2 regions of the Glaciecola siphonariae genome follow, and region 2 is predicted to be linked to the other one. Evidence: predicted binding sites of a transcription regulator. Region 2 holds the regulator's gene; the other holds the start of a gene.
The links. Region 2 encodes FNR, which switches genes on or off when oxygen is low (the NO sensors DNR and NnrR bind a similar motif). Its sites were predicted from a motif close to TTGATCTAGATCAA; they were not measured.
Positions count from the first base shown of each region.

Region 1 (7,945 bases), 820 kb from region 2:
GCAAATATCACTGGCGCAAGCCACAACCACATAGTGACAGCATTTACCGGAGGCTGGTAGTGTACAAAATCGCCATAGCGCTGTTTCATCCAGCCCACAACTTCTTGCTCACCTTTCCCTTCCTGCATCAATTGATACACTTTACGACGCATATCGTGCGCAATAGGCGCATCTGAGTCAGCAATATTTTGGTTTTGGCACTTCGGACAGCGTAGCTCTTCGGTCAGTTTTAAAAAGGTTTTTCGCTGCGCTGCGTCTGAAAACGCGTAGTTTTCTGCATAGTCTTGAGTGATGGCTTTCGCCTCAAACTGAGCCTTGCTTATGGTGCTAGACTTCGCCGCTTGCGTTGCTTCGCCATTGGCGCCTTGCTTGGGTTCGTTATCTTGTGCATTAGCCTTAGTGACACCGATCACTAAGGTAAGTACTAGCAAAGCAGAGACAACAAAAGCGCGCTGGACGGATGTTAAAAAGCCCATGCGTCCTGCAATGCCAGCGCTATCACTTTGCATGATATTATATGTCCTCATTGCGCTGCGCTCTCGATAGAAGCAAATGCTGAACCGTTGGCATGATGAAGCGAAGTATTAACCTGTGCGCCGCTCGCACCCTTAGTTTCTTCGTTGTTAGGCAATAGCTCATCCATTACTGGCTTGAATTTATTACGCCACACCCGCTCATTTACATCGCCTAAATGATGCACGCGTATTATCCCGTTTTGGTCAACTAAAAATGTCTCTGGTGCGCCTGTCACGCCCAAGTCGAGTGACGTGTCTCGATATACATCAAAAATATTGAATTGATATGGGTTTCCATAGCGATTTAGTGTTTCTATCACTTCGCTGCGTACTCTGGTAAGCGTTTTTGTTCCAAAATCTGGGTCGATATCTTGGTCGTAGTACAAACCAACAAACCTGACCCCTTGATTGCGTAACTCTGTTAAATAAGGCAGTTCAATCGCGCAGGTGACGCACCACACTCCCCACACATTGATAAGGGTAACTTGGCCGTCAAAAATGGAGTTGTCGTAAACACGCGTTTCGTCCATTAAATCGGGCAATTCAAATGCGGGAAAGGGTTTTGCTATCACCTCAGACTCACGCTCCATTGGGTCTGAAAACAAGCCTTTAAACAAAAACACGCAAAGCCCTAGAAATAAAACCAGAGGAAGCAAAAACCAAATAAGTCGTTTCATGCTCATCCTTTTGCCTCATTCACCTTACTTTGCACTAGCATATCTTGCTCGCTTTTTATGTCGTCAGCGCTAGCCCTTGGCGACAGAACCGATTTTACTTTCGCAATTTTCTTTATGCGGTATCGTTTATCCGCAATTGAAAAGATGCCACCGATACACATAATTACCGCGCCGCCCCATATCCATACCACAAAGGGTTTGTAGTAAAGCCTTACCGCCCAAGCGCCGTTTTCGAGAGGTTCGCCAAGCGCCACAAATAAATCTCGTGTTAGCGTGGTATGAATACCCGCTTCTGTCATGGTCATGCGCTGCACGGTGTAAAAGCGTTTTTCAGGTTCTAAATGAGACACTAGCACGCCATTTTTATACACATCAAAAATGCCTTTATCTGATATGTAATTTGGTCCTTTAAGCTCATTTACGCCGGTAAACTCCACTTCATAATCAGAAATACTCACTCGCTGACCGGGCTCCATGCGCAGGTCGCGTTCCAGTTCGTAGTTACTTACCAAGGTGATGCCAATCAAACAAACCGCAAAACCAACATGACCGAGTATCATGCCCCAATGACTGCGTGTTAATTTACCTAAAGACGCCATCATCGATTCTTCTTTCGTTTGTGATACCACCCGTTGACGCACTTCTAATGTCGTAGACACAAGTATCCAGAAGCTCATCACCAGTCCGAGCATGCCCATATAGGTCTGTTCGTCGTATGTCGCATTGACTAACAAACCAGCGCTTAAGGCGAGGATAAAGGCAAAGACCATTTGATTTCGCAGCGCTGAAGGCTGCTGACGCTTCCAGCGAGAGAGTGGCCCAATACCTAAAAACAGAACAAACGGTACGATTAATAGCGTAAACATTTGATTAAAAAACGGCGCGCCAATCGAGATTGTACCCAAACCAATTTCTTTGTGTACCAGCGGAAAGAGTGTGCCCAGCAATACAACAATAGTGGCGGCGACTAACAACACATTATTCCCCATGAGCATCATCTCACGAGAGAAAATTTCATATCGCCCAACACTTTTTAACTGCGACGCTCTTAGCGCATAAAGAAGCAATGAGCCGCCAATCACCACGACCAAAAGCCCCAAAATAAAGAGCCCTCGAGAAGGGTCACTGGCAAAGGAGTGAACCGACACTAACACGCCTGAGCGCACTAAAAATGTCCCAAGCAGGCTCAATGAAAATGCGGCAATCGCAAGCAATACTGTCCACGACTTAAATACTTTGCGTTTTTCTGTCACCGCTAGGCTGTGCATAAGGGCTGTGCCAACCAGCCAAGGCATAAAGGACGCGTTTTCTACCGGGTCCCAAAACCACCAACCGCCCCAACCAAGCTCATAGTAGGCCCACCAACTTCCAAGGGCTATGCCGAGTGTTAAAAATGCCCATGCTGCTATTGTCCATGGTCTCGACCATCGGGCCCATGTGGAGTCAAGCTGACCACCAATAAGCGCTGCAATGGCAAATGCAAAGGCCACTGCGAAGCCCACATATCCCATATACAGCATGGGAGGATGAATAATCATGCCAAAGTCTTGCAGGAGTGGATTTAAGTCGCGACCATCTACAGGAAAAAACGGCAGCATGCTGTCAAAGGGATTAGAGGTAATTAGCATAAAGAGATAAAAGGAAATACTCACCATGCCGAGCACTGCTAATACGCGCGCCACCATGGCTTCGGGTATCCCTTTTGAAAATAACGCCACCGCCAAAGTCCATATCGCAAAAATAAGCACCCACAGCAAAAAGGAACCTTCATGGCCGCCCCATACCGCGGTAATCTTGTAGTACAAAGGCAGCTTGCTGTTACTGTTTTGAGCAACATAGTTCACGCTAAAATCGTCAGTCACAAAGGCGTAAGTCAAACAGATATAGGCAATAAGTGTGAAGATAAATAAACCCCACGTGAGCGGACGCGCCATTTGCATGAGAGTTTGGTTATTGGTTTGCGCACCCCACAGAGGGTAAACGGCCAATAAAATTGACAATACAAATGCGATAACGAGGGTTAAGTTACCTAACTCGGGTATCATTAGTACGCTGCCTCTGCCGGTTTTTTATGGTGAATACCTAGTTTTTCCGCAAGCTCTGGCGGCATATATTCTTCATCGTGTTTAGCCAGCACTTCATGCGCCACTATCAAAAAGCCGTTTTCAAGCACGCCAGTTGCCACTATGCCTTGGCCCTCACGAAATAAATCGGGCAATATCCCAGCGTAGCGCACGGTTACCTTTGGACCTGTGTCGATTAAATCAAAACTCACCGCTAGCGTCTCGTTGTCTCTGTTGACGCTTCCGGGCACAACTAAACCGCCAATACGAATTCTTTGACCCACGCTAGGCTTAACGCCGGTTTTGTCTTTGCCGTTATGAATTTCAGAAGGTGTATAAAACACATCAATGCTGTCGTTCAATGTATAGAGCATCATACCCACAGCACCGGCCAGTAATATAATTACGCTAGATACTGCAAAGAGTCGCTGCTTTCTTCTTCGATTCATGCTTTTTGTTCCTCATTAACGCCCGTCTTGGTTTGCCTGCGCTTTTCTCTTGCGGCAATAATTTTTTGAGCACGTGCCTGTTGCTTAGCAACATAGTCTTTTACTGCTTTGTTCATAAATTGGCTTTGAAATAATAAGGCGAGCATTGCCACAAGGCTGACCGAATATGACAACCATACAAACAAACCGCGCTGCCCCATATCGATAAACTCGTCGAAACTCTGAAATTTTACGCCTTGGCCCCACATAAAATAGGTACCCACACACGCCAAAATAAGACCGAGTATTAGGGCAATAGTTCGTCCGGGTATGCGATGCAGCATATGTGTATTATCCGATAAAAACTCCGATACCCAAGGGCGATGGGCGTCTCGTTTGACCAGCTCAGATTTAAGTCGTATCAACACTACCGCGCCAATAAAACCCACCATGCCTAAAATGGAAATCACCAGCGGACTCGCCATTTCAATAGGCATTGATGGTTTGTCGATTTTACTGATGCTGGCAGGCTGGTGCAGCGTATTCCACCACTCAACCGAATACTTAATAATGGGAATATTTATAACGCCCACAATTGCCATAATCCCAGCAGCTTTGCCCGCTTGCTGTTTGTCGTCAAACGAAACATACAGCGCTATCACGCCCATATACAGAAACAGCAGAATTAATTGAGACGTTAAGCGAGCATCCCATATCCACCAAGTGCCCCACGTTGGTTTACCCCAAACTGCACCGGTAAAAAGAGAAATAAAGGTAATCACCGCTCCCACCGGCGCTATGGCAATCATCGCGGTAAATGCCGTTCGCCATTGCCATACAATGCCCACAAAAGCCGCAACGGCCATCGCAATGTAGGTAGTCATCGATTGAGTGGCGCTTGGCACATGGATATAAATAATGCGATACACATCAAACTGCTGATAGTCCGTAGGAGCAAAAACTAGGCCCCAAATAAGGCCAAGCGGCAGGCCCACGCAAGCAAGCATGGCAAACCAAGGAAAGAGCTGATTGCACAACATATAGGCTCTGTCGGGCTTAGCGTAAGAATTTATCCACTTCCACATTAATTTTGACTCACTTTTAACGAATACGCGATAGCCCCTGGCGACACTGCAAGAGTGAACAATCCAAGTGCCGCCATAATACCAAGTTGGAAGGCGTAAGGTAATTGCAATGACGCCGAATCTATTGCCGAAGTGGCAAATATTAGCAACGGTATGAACAAGGGAATTAACAGCAAGGCCACCAACACGCCGCTGCGCTGCAGGCCGACGGTCAGCGCAACGCCAATAGCCCCAATAAGACTGATCACTGGCGTGCCTAAAAGCAAGGTGGCGATTAGCGCAAAATACATGCTCATTGTCATGTTTAAGAACAAGGCCAAAAGTGGGGATAATAATACTAGTGGCACAATATGAATAAACCAATGCGTAAGCACTTTTACCAGCACAATCAAGTACAAGGGCGTTGGGCTAAGCATGTATTGCTCAAGAGAGCCATCGTTGAAGTCATCACGAAACATGCGCTCCATCCCCAGCAATAAAGAAAGAATTGCCGCAACCCATATCACTGCACCGCTGACTCTCTGCAATATCTCGGGCGATGGACCAATAGCCAGCGGGAAAAGCGTTATCACCATAATAAAAAACATGAGCGGCTGCATGAGCTCTGCACGCTGATGATAAGCCAATGCAATATCGCGCTTAACAAACGAGAAAAGAACCGAAAGTAAAGAAGGTTGGCTCACCAGCGGTACTCCAGCGCAAACTCTCGATTGGGATAATCAATGTTTATGCTCTGATGCGACGTCATTATTACTGCGCCGCCACTCAGCAAAAAGCTTTGAATATGTTGCTCAAACATTTTTACCATGTTGACGTCGAGTGCCGTCATCGGCTCGTCTAAGACCCAGAGCTTTGCCTGACTTTGCAGCCAAAAGCGGGCGAGTGATACCCGTCGCTGCTGCCCTTGCGATAAATGCTTTACTGGGAGCGTTTCCAGCCCCTCTAGTCCTAATTGTTCAAGCGTGTTAACAATGGTTTGTTCACTCACCGAAATATGGTGTTGGCAGCACCAATATTGCAAGTTCTCAATGGGGGTGAGCAACGCGCTAATGCCTAACTTATGCCCGAAATACATAAATGCGTGGCTCGCTTGCTCACCATCTTGATAAACGTCACTGCCGCATATGCTGACGCAGCCTTGTTGAGGCTGGCTGAGCCCTACTAAAATGCGCAGCAGGCTGGTTTTTCCTGCACCGTTTTCACCGCGCAACAAAACAAGCTCTCCGGCGTTTATTTGCAGGTGAACATTTTCAAAAAGAATGCGATCTTGTTTTTCACATGAAATATCGCGTGCAGCCAAAACAGTCAAGAGCTTACCTCAATAACAAAACGTGCAAATATTATCATAAAAACAAGCGATTAACCTATTATTGAGCCTGTCTAAATTGGTCGAAAAAAACGTTTATTTGATTGGTGTCAAACCGAGCTATTAAGCCTTGAGCAAAAGATACAAAAAGCGAAGCTTATACATCACCGGCGTTTGCCGATAAATGAAGTATGAATCAAAACCCTATTCCCGCTGTAAAAGCGCTTACTAGGATGCAAGAAATTGCATCCTCACATCAGCATAGTGTGGCTAGTGGCCACACCGCTAAGGTGACGCACGCAAAAAACAGCGTCAGTTTTACTGTGCTTGCAAGCAACAGTCAGCAACTTACCCTGCAAGACAATGCCAATAAGCAGCGCTTTAACCTGCCCGCATCGGCCATAAACACAGCAAATTTGCCAAAAAGTGGTGACACACTTGTGCTTCTGAGCGCAAACACCAAGACGCTAAATTTTTCCGTAGTGCCCTCTCAACTGCGCCAGTTTAACCAGCAGGGCTTTGGGCAGCCGCTCACCAATAAGCTGCAAAATGCGGTGGTAGAAACTTGGCCTGACATCAGCAAAGGGGTGGCAAACAAAGCCTCCTTAAGTGTCGCTGCTTATCTCAGCATAGATAGCTCTGATACGAAATTAAGCGCGTTAGCAAGGGCGCTGACTGCAAACGCGATTAAGCTTGGACAGCCACTCATTGAGCTTCCAGTGATGGCTAAAATTATATCAATGTCGGGTAAGGGAGAAACGTTAAGTGCCCTCGCGCAAGTGCAAATGAGCGGATTGAATAGCAAAGCTTTGCAGATAAACCTGCCCATACCTACTCGCTTAGCATCAACGTTAAAAAACACTGATAATGTGTTTATGACCTTGTCAGTGAATAACATAAACGCCGGAGTAAGCAAGCCTCACGAGTCTGCAAATATGATTAAAAGCATACAGACCCAGAGCGGCGTTAATTTCAGCCAAAACGAAATCGCAAAAGTAAACGCTAGCAATCGGCAATTATCATCGCTTGTACAAAGCATTTCTGAAAAAACACTGTTTACCTTCAACAAACCAACAAGCGCCTCAGGATCAGATGCCAATAAGCATCAATTTTTGATTTCTAATCTACAAAATGGGCTGATTAAGTTGCTACCGCAAGGATTATTGGAGCAAATTCAAAAGTCCCTGCCCCCTTCGCTGGTGGAGGAAGCTAGGCTGCTAATTACAAGTACGTCAAAAACCAGCTTGAATTCGACGCAAATGAGTACTGGTAGCCAGCAAATTACGCTAAGCGCCATCGCCAAACCACAAATATTGCAGATGCAGAGCAGTGTGCTTAACACTAAATTCCCGCAGGGTGATTTACAAGCCTTTGAACAAGACATAATCCAGCGCACTAACGCGCAAAAGACTCAAGGCACGGGCGACATAAGTTTACAGAGCGAGGCTAGCGTATCGCCAAATAATACTCGTTTGAATGCGGATGCAAGCCAATCGGGGCTTATCAAAAATAGTCTGCTGCTAAAGCTACAACAAACTATGTCTCAAGAAGCACTTGCGAATGTATCGTTAAAAATACAAAGCGCTCTTAATCACACTATGGCACATTCTGAGCCCAGCGCGCCGGTGCTAGAGCAAGTAAAAACGAGCTTAGAGCAGGTAATTCAAAACGGCAGTAAAGAAACACGTTCCGAGCTTACGCCACTACTCAAGCAGCTTACGCAAATTTTGGACAAGCCTCTTCATGGTCAATTAAATGGTCAAATAAATGGCCAAATACATGGTCAAAACCACGAACATAGTCATGCGAAAGCTAAGCTAGATGCGAAAATTGCTGACGGTTTAGAAATATCAAATACGCAAAAACCTGCA
Region 1 covers NZ_JBHSGU010000002.1:1,486,881-1,494,825, forward strand. Annotated here, with positions in the region: gene ACFO4O_RS07975 (cytochrome c-type biogenesis protein) at 1-509, opposite strand, end outside; gene ACFO4O_RS07980 (DsbE family thiol:disulfide interchange protein) at 524-1,192, opposite strand; gene ACFO4O_RS07985 (heme lyase CcmF/NrfE family subunit) at 1,195-3,237, opposite strand; gene ccmE (cytochrome c maturation protein CcmE) at 3,237-3,704, opposite strand; gene ccmD (heme exporter protein CcmD) at 3,701-4,027, opposite strand; partial or broken gene ACFO4O_RS08000 (heme ABC transporter permease) at 4,037-4,768, opposite strand; gene ccmB (heme exporter protein CcmB) at 4,768-5,451, opposite strand; gene ccmA (cytochrome c biogenesis heme-transporting ATPase CcmA) at 5,448-6,077, opposite strand; gene ACFO4O_RS08015 (hypothetical protein) at 6,266-7,945, shown strand, end outside.
Region 1: the regulator FNR is predicted to act here: its motif matches at 6,175-6,188, upstream of ccmA (cytochrome c biogenesis heme-transporting ATPase CcmA).

Region 2 (7,945 bases):
GCCCAGCAAACCGAAAACCTGCCATTCGGTTAAGCTATTGGCCCATTGTTCGAGCTCGTCTAGATGTCCACTTGCGTAGGCCGCACCAACATACGCGCCGATTGAACAGCCTGCGACAACGTCTATTTTTACGCCTATTTCCTCTAGCGCTTTAATAATACCAATATGTGCCCAACCGCGCGCAGCGCCTGCGCCCAAAGCCAAACCAATTTTCACATTTTCTCCTAGTTGTTAAGCTTCTATTCAGCCTTCTATTCGTAGCTTACGCTCAAATCAATTAAATTTGAATATGCTACTTCTGGACCGCTATGCTCATACGCTTTGCGCGGGGCAGTGCGGTCGATAGTAAGGTCTGTAAAATTAAAAATTCCGCCGTCAGCTAACTGACTCGGACTCACGTTCTTTAAACTCGTGAATATATTTTCAACACGACCGGGACTTTGTTTATCCCAATTGCTTAGCATCTCTTTGACTACTTTACGCTGAAGATTTTCTTGAGAGCCACACAGATTACACGGAATAATTGGAAACTCTTTGATTTCAGCGTATTTCGCAATGTCTTTTTCACGACAAAACGCAAGTGGTCTAATGACGATATTGCGTTTATCATCGCTCAATAGTTTGGGCGGCATCGCTTTTAAGCTACCGTTGTTGAACATGTTTAAAAATAATGTCTCAACCATATCATCCATATGGTGACCGAGGGCAATTTTGTGAGCACCAATCTCATCAGCAAAGGTATACAGCGTACCTCTTCGTAGACGTGAGCATAGCGAACAGGTTGTTTTCCCTTCAGGAACCTTTTGCTTAACAATAGAATAGGTGTCTTTATCGATAATGTAATAATCGATGCCGTGATGCTCGAGGTAGTCCGGAAGAATATGTTCTGGGAATCCTGGCTGTTTTTGGTCGAGGTTGACGGCAACCACATCAAATTTTATCGGCGCTACTTTTTTCAAATGTAGCAGGCAGTCAAGCATGACAAAGCTATCTTTGCCTCCGCTTATAGCGCACATAACCAAGTCGCCATCTTCTATCATATTGTATTCAATTACCGCTTTAGCACATTGGCTTCTAAGCTGCTTTTGAAGTTTTTTTGAGTTGTTTGACCCTTGCATCATCACTAAAACATGTCCTTAACGCTTTGCGAGTTGATGATCTAATGAATTAATGAGGCATCAACCTGCAAAAGCGAACAGATAAATAAAAACGGGGCAAGTATACGTAACTTGCCCCGTGGTTTCACCTGTTGCTTTTAAGCAAAGATAACTATTGGATATTTGGCTTGATGACTAAGGTATCACAGTTTATTTTATCAATAATGTGTTCTGCGGTGTTGCCTAACAGCGCCGCGGATATGCCTCGCCGCCCAACAGACCCGAGAACAAGCAGTTCAGCGTCTAATTGCTCGCAAAGCTTGGGGATTACATCTTCTGGCAAGCCTTCAGACACGTGCACGTGATTCGAAGGCAAATCATGCTGCTTTGCAATCGCATTTATCTCTTCTAAATGCCGAGCCTGCACATCTTCGTTATATGCTTGAGCGTTAAAGCTAGGCACTTCAATGGCGATATGAACAGGTGCCCCTGCGAAGGTATTCGCCAAATGAACGTTTGCGTCTATAACTTTCGCTAAATCACAACTAACTTTACAGACTCGGTCGCTTAACAGATTATGCACACTGTCGTTGGTGTCGATGCTAACAGCAGACACAATGTTGCCGTTTTCAGGCCAGCTATGCTCTTTTACCATTAATACATTTATTGGGCTTACCCTTAATAAATGCCAGTCGTTCGGCGTAAAGACTTTTTGCGCCAACTTATTGTGTTGTTTGCAGCTTTTCACAATCAGATCACAGTGCTCATGGGTGGCAACGTCGACAATACCGCGATAAAGCGATTTGTTCCAAATTGCTTTTGTTTGCACCTGAGCATCACAACGACTTACATAGGCTTGCATGGCTTTGCTTTGCCCATTGAGCAAGGCCGCTTTCATATCAACACGCTGCTCGGTGGTCAAAAAGTTAGTCATGTCGTAGGTTTCATCGAATATACAGCTTACTAGCAGGATACTCGCGTTGGTCTTCTCAGCGAGATAGCACGCGCGTTGAAACGCAGACTGTTCTTTATGGTAGGGGTCAAATACGACTAAGATGCGTGAACAGTTGAACATGTACGTTCTCCGTTATTTCAGACACCCTTAGTATAAGAAAAGGCGCGAGCATATGCATGCAGGCGCCTTGTGCTGGATCAATGAATATCTTAATTTATTGCAGAAATCGAAATCTCGTTCTCCGGCATGCGCTGCTGAACGCCCGCAAAATCTAAGATGGTAATGAGCTTACCGTCAACTTCTATTAAGCCTTCTTTCTGAAAACGGGTGAGTAAGCGGCTAATGGTCTCTACAGTGAGGCCGAGGTAATTTCCAATTTCATTGCGGGTCATCGACAAATTAAACTGTTTAGCTGAATAACCGCGCTCATCGAAGCGCTGCGATAAATGACTAATAAAATGCAGTAAGCGCTCTTCAGCACTGCGTTTGCTTAACAGCATCATTAATTCGTGATCGTGCTTTATTTCTGCGCTCATGAAGCGCATTATTTGCTGACGCAACTTAGGATAGCGCTCCGACACTTTATCTAGCGTATCGTAAGGAAGTTCACATACCATGGCTGTTTCAAGTGCTTGAGAATAACTTTGGTGCTTATTGTCTTTTAATGCGTCAAAGCCAATTATATCGCCAGGAAAATGAAAGCCTGTGATTTGTTCAACACCGTCTTTATCGCTGATGTAAGACTTAAAAGAACCAGACCGCACTGCATACAAGGAGTGAAAGGGTTGACCGCTTTGCACGAGCTTGTCATGTTTGTGCAAGGGACGTTTTCTTTCGATAATATCGTCGAGTGATTCAAGCTCTGTTTTACTTAGACTTACGGGTAAACAGAGGTGACTGAAGCTGCAGCTTTGGCAGTGAATGGAGAGCTCAGGACTAGATGCCATGAATTACATCCTTTAAGAGAATTCAGATCACTTTATACCTTGAATAATCGGTAAAATCAAAACAAAAGCAGAGATAATTAGACCAAAGGCTAGAGTTTTGCGAGTAAGACTGTGTTGTAAAAAGGGCAAAATAAAATTTGCGCCCAGGCTCATTGCAATTAAAGCAGGAAACGTACCTGCGCCGAACATCATCATAAACGCTGCGCCATTAAGCGCACTGCCCGATGCCATCGACCACGTCAGCGCTGTATACACTAAACCACATGGCAACCATCCCCAAACCATGCCATAGCCAAGCGCATATCCTGGATGCTTAAATGGCAGCATTTTTTTTGATAATGGCTGTAGGTAGCGCCATAGATGAGAGCCTAGTTTCTCAAAATATGAAAGGCCTTTGTACCAGTCGCTAATATAAAGTGCCAATAGGATCAAAAAGACCGCGCTGATAATGGTGAGAATGGGGATGGTGGTATGGATGGCGTTGCTTGCAATAGCGCCTAAATAGCCGCTTAATGCACCCGCTAAGCTGTAAGAAAGCACTCGCCCAACGTTGTAGGCCAGAATATAAAAAGAAGGAGAGGCCTGCTTGGGAATAGCAAAGGTAAATGCGCTGGCAATACCGCCGCACATACCTACACAATGCACGCCACCGGCCAGGCCCATTAAAAATGCGGAAAAAAGACCGATTTCAATCATGCTTAGCGGAAGATGCCTTCGTTACGCCGTGTGCATCTGGGCTATCTGAGATGGCCTTATCTTCTAATGTATCTGCGCTTATTGGGCGATTTGCGCCGCCTTCTATAAGCTGCGTTGAAGTGTTAAGCTTTTCTTTTTCGTTAGGCTTTTTTATGTCGTCGTCAAACAAAATGCTGTATCCCTGACGCTCTAGATCATCAAACTGATTCGACTTTACCGCCCAAAAAAACACACCAACCGCAATTGAAACAATGATAATCGCCAGCGGAATTAACACAAATATAATACTCATGGTGCAATTATCTCATTAAACGTGTGGAGTTATATACCACTATTATAGAACTTAAAGACATGCCAAGCGCTGCCTGCCATGGCGTTAATACGCCGCTTACTGCAAACGGTAGAACCAGTAAATTATATCCAAGTGCCCAAGCAATATTTTGTTTTATTTTTCGTTTCGTGCGGACGGCCATTTCTATCACATCGCTAAGTGCGTTCAGTTTTGGGTTCAGTAGCACAATATCAGCGGCGTTCTTTGCTAAATCAGATGCATTGCCAACTGCAATAGACACATCGGCAGCCGCTAGCACCGGCGCATCATTTATGCCGTCGCCAAGCATAATGATCGACTTAGCCTGCTGTTGCTGGGCATGAATGTGGTCAAGTTTAGCCTCGGGTGGGCAGCCACCAAAACCATGCGTGATATTGAGCTGTGAAGCAATGGCATCAACATTTTCTTGAGCATCGCCACTTAAAATCGATAAATCATAGGTGTGCAAGGAATCGAGTACTGATTTAACGTCCTCTTTGATTGTGTCGGTCACCCAAAATGCCGCAGCTACTTTCCCATTTATCGCCATTAATACGTTTGCACCGGGCCAAATATCTGCCTGCTGACTGTTCGACAACACGTACTTCTTAGACCCGATATAGCATTTTTGTCCATTCACTGATGCGCAAATACCTTTACCAATTTCAACGTCGTAGCTTTCTATATTAAATGACGACATGCTCTTTACCTTTAACGCTTCTGCACTAAAGGCTTTAGCAATGGGGTGTTCAGAGCGAGACTCGAGCAAACAGGCTAACGAAGACAAATGTTCCTCTACATGCTTGTTTACAGAAACACCTGCAGGCGCGCTAGTAGTTTCAATAAGAGAAGCATCAGGCATGTATACCGCGCGGTTAATCGAAAACTTGCCTTGGGTAAGCGTGCCGGTTTTATCAAATACAATGTCTGTTGCATGCGTGATTTGCTCAAGCGCGTCGGCTCGTTTTAATAAAATACCAAGCTTATTGAGTTTGGCCATAGCGCAGGTTAACGCTGATGGTGTGGCTAGCCCAAGTGCACAAGGGCAGGTTGCTACTAAGACCGAAATAGTAATCCAAAATGCATGAGGGTCATTTTGTGACCACCAATACCAATAAGTCAACGCACTTACCACGAGCACAACGCTCACAAAGTATCGCGACAGTCTATCGGCAATTAGAGCAACCTTGGGTTTGCTGCCCATAGCGACTTCCTGCAGTCGTAATATTTGGTTCATCATGGCAAATTTAAGGCTGCTGCTAACCTGCAGGGTAATGCTCCCTTGCTGATTAAGCGAACCGGCATATACGCGGTCGCCCTTGCGTTTTTTCACAGGTTCAAACTCACCGGTAAGCATCGATTCATCTGCACTTGATTCACCTTCAGTAATTACGCCGTCGATAGGAATCGATTCGCCCGCTTTTACCAACACTGTATCGCCAGCAAGCAGCTGCTTTGCAAGTACAGATACCCACTGACCATCTTGCAAACGCGAGGCGGTAACCGGTATGAGTTTTAACATGTTTGATGAAATTTCAGAGGCGCGATGGCGGCTGCGATGTTCCAAAAACCGGCTGATAAGCAAAAAGAAAATGAACATGCAGATAGATTCAAAATATACCTCACCGGTGCTTTTATTAACCGCGAGCACCCCAGCGACATACGTTGCGGCAATGGCAATGGTGATGGGCACATCCATATTTACTGTTTTGGCCATCATGGCTTTAATAGCGCTCACGTAAAAAATACTGCCCGAATATAAGACCACAGGTGTGGTTAGTAAAAGGCTGACGGCATTGAAATATCCGATGGCTTCAGCGTCAATATTGCCGAACATATCAAAGTATTGACCCATCGCAAGCATCATCACCTGCATGGTCATGATGCCGGCAAGTCCTAATTTTTTTAAATACGACTTTTGTTCTTTTTTATATGAGGCTTCATGGTTATCGGGCTGAAAGGGAAGAGATTCATAGCCGATAGACTTCATGCGGCTTAATACGCCAGAAAGCTTAATTTGCTCGTTATTCCACGTTACCAAAGCCCGGCGAGCCGACACATTGACCGATACTTGCTTGATCCCTTCCAACTTAGCGAGCTGCTTTTCTATTAACCAGCCGCAGGCGGCGCAGGTGATGCCTTCAACGGTCAGCTGAATTTGTTTATCTTTGCCTTGATCAAATACAAACTCTTCCTGAAGCTCAGGCTCATCGTACACTGCCAGTTTAGACATCGTATTATCAAGCGCCGCATCACCGCGGGCAGCCGGCTCGGTTCTAAATTCGTAGTAGCTTTCCAGCCCATTATCAACAATGGCTGACGCTACAGCTTGACAGCCAGGGCAGCACATAAAGTGTGTTTGCCCAATTATACTTACGGGGTAGGTGTCACCTTCAGTGTTTGGTAAACCGCAGTGAAAACAGGCGCCCGGTGCAATCGTTATACTCATTTATATTATGGCTCGAACACAAATGCCTTGGTTTGGGGCAGGTTAACAACGTCTTGTACTTTCCAGTTTTCATCAAGAGGCATAAGGCGTATGCGCCATTTACCCTTGATGTCGTTTTCAGCATTGCTGCGATACGTGCCGTTGGCGTCTCGTGTCAGCAATACATCAAAGTCTTTTGCTTCTTGCGTAACATGAAAAAACTCAAGTTTTAAGGCCTCACCGGTTTGTGGCGCACCGCTGGTAAACTCAAGCTCAATATTGCCTTGTTTAACGTTCAAGAGGGTAGTAATACCAAGTTCTTTTGCCCTATCTATTTTTTCCAAACGCGCGTTAATCGCTTTTCCCTCTTTATAATAGTCATCTACTACCATTGCGTTTGTACCATCGGTAGCAAAGTGTATCACCACACTGCCGACCATCATCGATGACAAGGGAATGGCAATTAAAAACCAAGGCCAAAACTGTTTATACCAAGCTGTTGTGTCTTTCTCTTGCATGATTTGCCTAAAATTAGCTCACCAATACTACCTAAGCGATTGATGAAAGTTACACAAAAAAGCCTCGTAAAACGAGGCTTTTCATCAACGAATTAACTTGTCTACAGACCTTATAATTCGCGAATCTTTCGCTTACTCTTGCGACAAACTGTACACGTAAGCCGCTACCACGTGCACTTTGTCTTCGCCTAAGGTTTCATTAAACGCCGGCATTACACCGTTTCGGCCATAGTATAGAGTTTCAGTGACTGCTCTCTCGCTTCCGCCGTACAACCAGATGTTGTCAGTAAGGTTTGGCGCGCCAATCATTTGATTGCCTTTACCGTCCATACCGTGACACGCTGCACATGCAGCAAAACGTGCTTTGCCTGCGTTGGCTAAATCTGTGTCCACATCTCTGCCGCTTAAGCTAAGTGTGTAGGCCACAACTTCATCTACGCCTTGCTCGCCGAAGCTTGCTAACCATCCTGGCATTGCGCCGATGCGCCCTTTAATCAAGGTTTCTTTGATTTTTTCACCGCTTCCGCCATACAGCCAATCGTTATCGGTAAGGTTAGGGAACCCGCCGCGCTGGCCTCTAGCATCAGAGCCGTGGCACTGTGCGCAGTTTTGAATAAACAAACGTTTACCTACTTGTAAGGCCTCTTCATCTTTAGCAAGGGTTTCAATGGGCACTTTCGCGTAGGCCTCAAAGATTGGGTCGAAGCGTTCTTCTGCAATCTTTATTTGCGTCGCGTACTCATTGAGTGTACCGGCCTCAATATCAGCTCTTAAGGCCTGCTCTGACTCTTCTAAGCTCAATACATGAAGGTTTGCACTCTTCCAGCCCAAAAGCCCTTTGAAACCACCTAAACCGGGGTAGGCGATAAGATATAGCACGCCCCACACCATGGTGATGTAAAATAGAATGGTCCACCAGCGTGGAAGCTGATTGTTAATTTCCTCAATGCCGTCAAACTCATGACCCATTGATTCGCCTTCTTCAACACCTGTA
Region 2 covers NZ_JBHSGU010000002.1:671,788-679,732, forward strand. Annotated here, with positions in the region: gene rssA (patatin-like phospholipase RssA) at 1-216, opposite strand, end outside; gene ttcA (tRNA 2-thiocytidine(32) synthetase TtcA) at 252-1,121, opposite strand; gene uspE (universal stress protein UspE) at 1,270-2,172, opposite strand; gene fnr (fumarate/nitrate reduction transcriptional regulator Fnr) at 2,262-2,999, opposite strand; gene ACFO4O_RS04560 (sulfite exporter TauE/SafE family protein) at 3,027-3,695, opposite strand; gene ccoS (cbb3-type cytochrome oxidase assembly protein CcoS) at 3,688-3,987, opposite strand; gene ACFO4O_RS04570 (heavy metal translocating P-type ATPase) at 3,995-6,454, opposite strand; gene ACFO4O_RS04575 (FixH family protein) at 6,460-6,951, opposite strand; gene ccoP (cytochrome-c oxidase, cbb3-type subunit III) at 7,084-7,945, opposite strand, start outside.